Regions from separate parts of the Candidatus Thiodiazotropha sp. AKAK3 genome, predicted to be linked through region 3. Evidence: predicted binding sites of a transcription regulator. Region 3 holds the regulator's gene; each other region holds the start of a gene.

Evidence for each region. Region 3 encodes FNR, which switches genes on or off when oxygen is low (the NO sensors DNR and NnrR bind a similar motif). Its sites were predicted from a motif close to TTGATNTANATCAA; they were not measured.
Region 1: AC4IE7_RS19245 (TatD family nuclease-associated radical SAM protein) is a predicted target of FNR. The motif match lies at 1,255-1,268, and genes of this name have one in related genera.
Region 2: AC4IE7_RS16795 (ribonucleoside triphosphate reductase) is a predicted target of FNR. The motif match lies at 1,249-1,262, and genes of this name have one in related genera.

What each region holds. Positions count from the first base shown of each region.
Region 1 covers NZ_JBSYOQ010000071.1:143,998-146,270, reverse strand. Annotated here, with positions in the region: gene AC4IE7_RS19250 (HDOD domain-containing protein) at 1-1,201, shown strand, start outside; gene AC4IE7_RS19245 (TatD family nuclease-associated radical SAM protein) at 1,328-1,927, shown strand; gene mnmL (tRNA modification radical SAM protein MnmL/YtqA) at 1,933-2,273, shown strand, end outside.
Region 2 covers NZ_JBSYOQ010000065.1:28,255-30,527, reverse strand. Annotated here, with positions in the region: gene AC4IE7_RS16795 (ribonucleoside triphosphate reductase) at 1-1,154, opposite strand, end outside; gene AC4IE7_RS16790 (MBL fold metallo-hydrolase) at 1,401-2,039, opposite strand; gene AC4IE7_RS16785 (thioredoxin family protein) at 2,039-2,273, opposite strand, start outside.
Region 3 covers NZ_JBSYOQ010000077.1:209,673-211,945, reverse strand. Annotated here, with positions in the region: gene dnaQ (DNA polymerase III subunit epsilon) at 1-548, shown strand, start outside; gene fnr (fumarate/nitrate reduction transcriptional regulator Fnr) at 588-1,346, opposite strand; gene AC4IE7_RS21235 (sulfur globule family protein) at 1,728-2,087, opposite strand.

The DNA.
Region 1 (2,273 bases), on a different contig from region 3:
GGCTATTCCAATGCTGGGAATGGCACTGATTGAAAAAGCCAGCAAAATCCTCCCCTGCCTGGAAGATAAGCTGAAAGGCCCACCGAGAAGAGGACTCATCGACTGTTACAGCCGAGCTGTCCATGCCGCCTGTTATGCGCGAGGCCTGTCAGAGTTCCGAAACCAATCTGATGGCGATACACTTTATACAGCTGCTCTGCTGCATGATATCGGTGAAATGGCCATCTGGTCTGACGCACCGGACACCATGATCAGGATTCAGAAAAAAATTGAGGCCGGTGATGATCGAGAGAGTGTTGCTCAGGCTGAATTGGGCTTTACCTTTGAAACACTCAACATCAAATTAAGTGAACGCTGGCAACTGCCTGACCTAATCAGGGATGCACAAGGCAGCGCCAACAGCTTTCAACCTAAACCACTCACGGTAATGCTGGCTTCTACCCTGGCGCGGGAAACCACTCTGGGCTGGAGTAGTAAGAAAACAGTGGCGGATTTAGAGCTGTTGGCTGAATTTCTTGAAATTCCCCAGGAACAGGCCATCTCCAGACTGCATAAACTTGCAGCAGAGACAGCTCGAACTCTTCAGGCGCTACCCCTGCCACTGCCTGCCTTTTTCATCATCTGCGGTGATGAGAAACCGGTCAAGAAAACCCAGCCTGAGACCGCTAAAGCGGCACCAGCGAAAAAGGTAGCCAGCGAGAAGAGACCCACCCCCGTACCCCCCAAGGCCGCTAATCCACCGCCGCCAAAAAAGAGTAATCCTCTACAAGATATGCTCAGTAGTGCGCTTGAGCAGATGCATCAGGATCTGGGTTTGAGTCGTACAATGTTTGCCATGCTCAGCCCCGACCGAAAGATGCTCAGGTCACGCCTTGTCATCGAGTCAGAGCAACAACTCTCCCTGAAAGACTTCGCGCTAGACTTTAAAAACCCAAGTTTATTCAAAATATTACTTAATAAACCTCAAGCAATATCTCTCAATAAGGGTAATGCTGAAAAATATCTGGCCATGATTCCTCCAGAGGCAAAAGAGCAGATCAACACGAGTGGATTTATCTCGATGTCGATCTTTATTCGCAACAAGCCGGTGGGGTTATTTTATGCTGACAACGGCTTGAGTGGCCCTGGTGTAACACGGCAACAGTTCGAGAATTTCAAGGCGATATGTCAGAAGGTAATGAAAACTATGAGCACACCATAGAAGAATCACTATTATCGCTGAATAATTCACGCTTTTAGAACTCATCAAATGTTTTGACCAAAGTCATTGCTTCCACCATTTCAAACGCTAGGATACCCTCTCCTAGTCAATGCCCATGGGGAAACCGTGCCACAGCAGATCAGCTATCAAATTGAAAAAAACCTCTATCTCAGCATTACCGACCGCTGCACGCTGGAATGTGCCTTTTGTCCAAAAACACTAGGGGATATGACGGTAAAAGGGTATGACCTAACTCTGGATCACCGCCCTACAGCCGAAGAGGTTATCGCCTCAATCGATGATCCTTCGAAGTATGATGAAATTGTCTTTTGCGGTTATGGTGAACCTACGCTCAGGCTCAACGTATTGCTGGAAGTGGCCCGCCACATTAAAAAGCATGGTGGTCGGGTTCGTGTGAATACAGATGGCTTATGCAATCTGGTGCACAAGCACGACACGTTACCAGAGCTGGCTGAGTGCGTTGACGCCCTATCGATTTCCCTGAATGCCCAGAATAGCGAGATTTACGATCAGCACTGTCGACCCAATCTGCCGGGCTCCTACCAGGCGATGATGGCTTTTCTCAGTCGGGCGCCTGACTATATATCCGATGTGACAGCAACAGCAATTGATGGCCTGGAAGGTGTCGATATTGAATCCTGTGAAGGAATCGCCAGACAGTTAAAGGTTAAATTCCGCCGTCGCGAACTCGATGTCGTGGGTTAAGCCCGATGACCACTCTGGCCGATCATGTTCCAACTTTTGGGCAATACTTGCTCAAGAAATATGGCGAGCGTGTACATAAAATAGCTTTAGACACAGCCTTCACCTGCCCCAACAGAGATGGTAGCAAAGGTCGCGGAGGCTGCACCTTTTGTAACAATGTATCGTTCAGTCCCAACGGACGTGATAGCAAGCCGATCCATGAGCAAATCAGTGCCGGCCGAGAGGTGATCAGCAAACGTACTGGCGCAGTTAAATACCTTGCTTATTTTCAAGCCTATACAAATACCTACGACAAAGTCGAACGCTTGGCGGAACGTTATGACGAAGCGTTGAAGGAGAAAGATGT
Region 2 (2,273 bases), on a different contig from region 3:
GGGCTAAGTTCCGAATTAAGAAAATTCTGGAAATAGGGTAGTCCATATTTCGCGGTCATCTTAAACAGTCTTGTGGCGTTTTCACTCTCCCAGGGAAAGTCCGGTGTGATGTTGTAGGTTGGAATCGGAAAAGTGAATACTCTGCCTTTGGCGTCCCCTGTTGTCATTACTTCGATATAGGCGCGATTGATGAGATCCATTTCAGCCTGCAGTTCGCCATAACAGAAGGGCATTTCGATGCCACCGATCAGTGGAACCTGCTGACGCAGATCCTCCGGGCAGACCCAGTCAAAGGTGAGGTTGGTGAAGGGTGTTTGGGTGCCCCAGCGAGAGGGTACATTGAGGTTATATATCAGTTCCTGAATTGCCTGTTTTACCTGGCTGTAGTCGAGTTGATCCTTTCTTACAAAAGGGGCCATATAGGTATCAAATGAACTGAATGCCTGAGCACCGGCCCACTCATTTTGTAAGGTGCCGAGAAAGTTAACAATCTGGCCTATGGCGCTGGAGATATGTTTTGGGGGGGAGGACTCAACCTTTCCTGGTACACCATTCAGTCCCTCATGCAATAAGGCCCGCAGGGACCATCCTGCACAATACCCAGCCAGCATATCCAGGTCATGGATATGCAGTGCCCCTTCTCGATGGGCTTCACCGATCTCCGGTGGGTAGACATGGTTGAGCCAATAGTTGGCAATCATCTTACCGGAGGCATTTAATATCAGTCCGCCCAAGGAGTAGCCTTGGTTGGCATTGGCTGTGACTCGCCAGTCCGATCGCTGTAGATACTCATTCACCGAGTCCGCGACATCCAGTAGCGTACGGCGATCCTGACGCAGCTTTTTGTGCTGCTCCCGATAGACAATATAAGCTCGGGCGGTTTGCAGATGGTTGGCGCTGATCAACACCTGTTCAACCACATCCTGGATGCGTTCAATACTGGGGGTTCTCTCCCGATACCCGGTGTGGGTGAGCACTTTGATTACATGAGCGGTAAGCAGCTCTGCCTCGTCATTGTCGAACTCCCCACTGGCCTCACCGGCCATGAGGATGGCGTTGTGGATCTTGAGCGGATCGAAATCAGCCTTACTGCCATCACGTTTGAAAATCCTGGTGGGCGTAGATAGTGGCTGTCGAGACAGGGTGGCTGACATCTTGGGTTCTCCTCCCATTGTTATTGATTTAACTCAACATATTGTTAGTAACAACTAATTGAAGCACTATATGTTGTGTTTTCAAGGGTAAGAGTTGACTTGGATCAACTGTCGGAGAAATTGAGCTGCGAATAGTCTATTCGAAGAGAATGGGTGCGGCCTTGCCGCACCAGTCAGTCTGTTTGTCTCGAGCAGATGGGTGGCTAAAGTGGAGTTGGATGGTACGGCAGGGTTTCACCCAACTTACTATAATCCGTCGGCGACGAAGGGGTTGGTCTGGCGCTCTTCGCCAAATGTGGAATCTGGTCCATGGCCTGGTATGAATCGCACATCATCCCCCAGAGGCCACAACCGCTCTTTTATAGAGCGCAGTAGGGTGTTGTGGTCGCCCCGTGGAAAATCTGTTCTGCCTATAGAGCCCTTGAAAAGTACGTCACCCACCTGAGCCAGCCGGCTGTCGCGGTGAAAAAAGATGACATGGCCGGGTGTATGGCCTGGGCAGTGGATCACCTCCAGTCTCTCATCACCGATTGTTACCTCATCGCCCTGTTCCAGCCATTTGTCCGGGGTACAATTCCTGGCATCCCCAAAGCCGAACATACTGGCTTGTTGCTGCATATTTTCGAGCCAGAAGGCATCTTCCTGATTGGGGCCGATGATTGGTACCTCTAGTCTTTCAGCCAGCTCCACTGCGCCACCGGCATGGTCAAGGTGTCCATGGGTGAGCAGGATCATTTCAGGTTTCAGCTCGAGATCGTTAAGTTGCTCAATGATCAGCTCACTATCCCCGCCTGGATCGATGATCGCAGCAGATCGCGTGTTTTCGCACCAGAATATTGTGCAGTTTTGTTGGAAAGGGGTTACGGGGATTACTTTATAGTGCATTAGCTGATTTTGCTCAGAAGTGTTTCAAGTTGAGATGCGTTTTTGGCGCCCAGGAGAATATCGTCGATGAAGCCATCTTTTACCAGAATTAATGTTGGTGTAGCACGTACTTTATACGCTCTCGCCGCTTCTGGATCACGCTTAACATCAATCTTGCTGATATTGTCATGACGCTCTGACAGTTCGTCGATCACAGGCGTCATTGTTTTGCAGGGAGGGCAGTTATCACTATAG
Region 3 (2,273 bases):
GGGCCATTGAGGTGCATGGTATCACCAATGAGTTTCTCGCCGACAAGCCGAAATTCTGTGATGTGGTGACTGACTTCATCGAATATGTGCGTGGTGCTGAATTGATTATCCACAATGCACCATTCGATGTCGGATTCCTTGATCATGAATTGAGGTTGATGGAAAACCCGCAGCGCATCGATGCACTGTGTGCTGTTACCGATACGCTGATCATGGCAAAGAAGATGCATCCAGGGCAGAGAAACAGCCTTGATGCATTATGCAGACGCTATGATATCGATAACTCCCATCGTGAGCTGCATGGGGCGTTACTGGATGCTGAAATACTCGCCGATGTCTATTTGATGATGACCGGTGGACAGACGGCGCTGGTTTTGGATGACGATCTTGGGCAGCAGGATGGTGATGAGCAATCGGTTGATAATATCCGCCGACTGTCAGCCGGCCGTCCCCCTCTCAAAGTGGTTGTTGCCGGCGCTGAAGAGATTGAAGCCCATGAGCGTCAACTTGAGGAGATGGGCGAAAGGTGCGTTTGGCTTAACAGTTAAGGGCGTCTCTAATAATTGCTTGTGCCCTTAAGTCTGGATTTAACCTCTGGATTGTGTGGACTTGGCGCTATCGCAGCCTTGCACGATGTCATACAACCTCGGTATGTCGAGTAACTGTACATGTTTCCGCTCTACTCGAAGCAGGTTTTCATCCTGAAACCTGGTAAAGAGTCTACTCACGGTCTCGACTGCTAAACCGAGGTAGTTACCGATTTCATGGCGTGACATACTGAGAAAGAAGTCGCTGGCAGAAAAACCCCGTTGTTTGAATCGTTCTGAGAAGCTGAGTAGGAAGGTTGCTAAGCGCTCCTCGGCACTCTTTTTACCCAGTAGCGTCAACATTTCCGTCTCCTGACCTATCTCCCGACTGAGCAGGCGATACATCTGGTGTTGCAGACTGGGCATTATGCAGCTCAGAGATTCCAGCTGGGAGAATGGGATTTCACATACCGCTGTAGTCTCAAGGGCGATGGCTGAGCAGGTGTGGCTATCGTCCTGGATTGCATCCAGGCCAATAAGTTCGCCGGGAAGATGAAATCCCAATACCTGTTCTCCACCATCCTCATTTGGGCTGTAGGTCTTGACCGAACCGCTTGTTATAACCCGTAAGCTATGAAACTTGTCTGCCCCGCGGTAGAGATGATCTCCTCGATGGTAGGGGCGGCCTCGCTTGATGATGCCATCGAGGCGTTCGACATCGTCCGGAGTCAGCCCCATGGGGAGACATAGGGTGGCAAGGCTGCAGTTTTTACAGGCGACCTTGATGTTTTCAAATGATACGACTTTTCTACTAGTCAAGTAATCGCTCCAGCATGGCAGGTGCTATATAGGCAATGTATTGTGCACCCAGTTAGTGTTTAAGGCATTTCTTACCCTTGAATTGTCCTCTCTCACCCTGAATTTAGCTTTGCTCAGAGGCGGTTTTGCCAAATAAAAACATTAAAAGCTGCTTTACCAGGCGCATATGCCAGGCTGATACAGCTTAATGTCTCCCAATCTACCCTATTTCGTCCATGTTTAATTGTTGGTGGGCTGGCAATTCGAGCTATTTTTCCAGAAATTCTTGATGTGGATCAAGTGGTTTTACTGTTTTTATTACTTTGGATCATTGATTTTTAGTCTGTCGCCGAATAAAAAAACCGGCCTGAAGGCCGGCTTTTCTGCTATTGATCGGCCTGATTATTGAGCCGGAGCAGGAGCGGGTGCAGCTGCAGGAGGTGCTGGATAGCCATAAGGAGCACCACCATATGGTGCGCCATAAGGAGCGCCGCCGTAGCCATAAGGAGCGCCGTAGCCATAAGGACCATAGCCATTGTTGTAGCCACGGTAGTAGTTATTACCACGACCATAGCCAGAACCACGGGCGTTGCCGCTCATGCCAAAGCTGAAATCACCAGAGCCATCACCATAGCCGTCACCGTAGCCGTCGTTGTTATAACCACGGTTGCCGCCCCATGGGCCGTTGCCCCACCAGGCAGATGCACTGGTAGACACAGCTACGAGTGCCGCGATGCTCAGAACTTTAGCAAATTTAGTCATGCTTTCTTCCTCTCAAATGATTGTTTTCATACTACATCGGTGATGTAGAAAAGCGGCCTTACAGCCTCCATCATGCAATGGTTAAGGACTTCACGCCAAGTCTGTCATGTTACGGGGCAGACTGTAGGGTAAAGTTCTACTTGCCTCAGTAGTTGTTATTTGCGTAACACGCCAATCGATTATAGA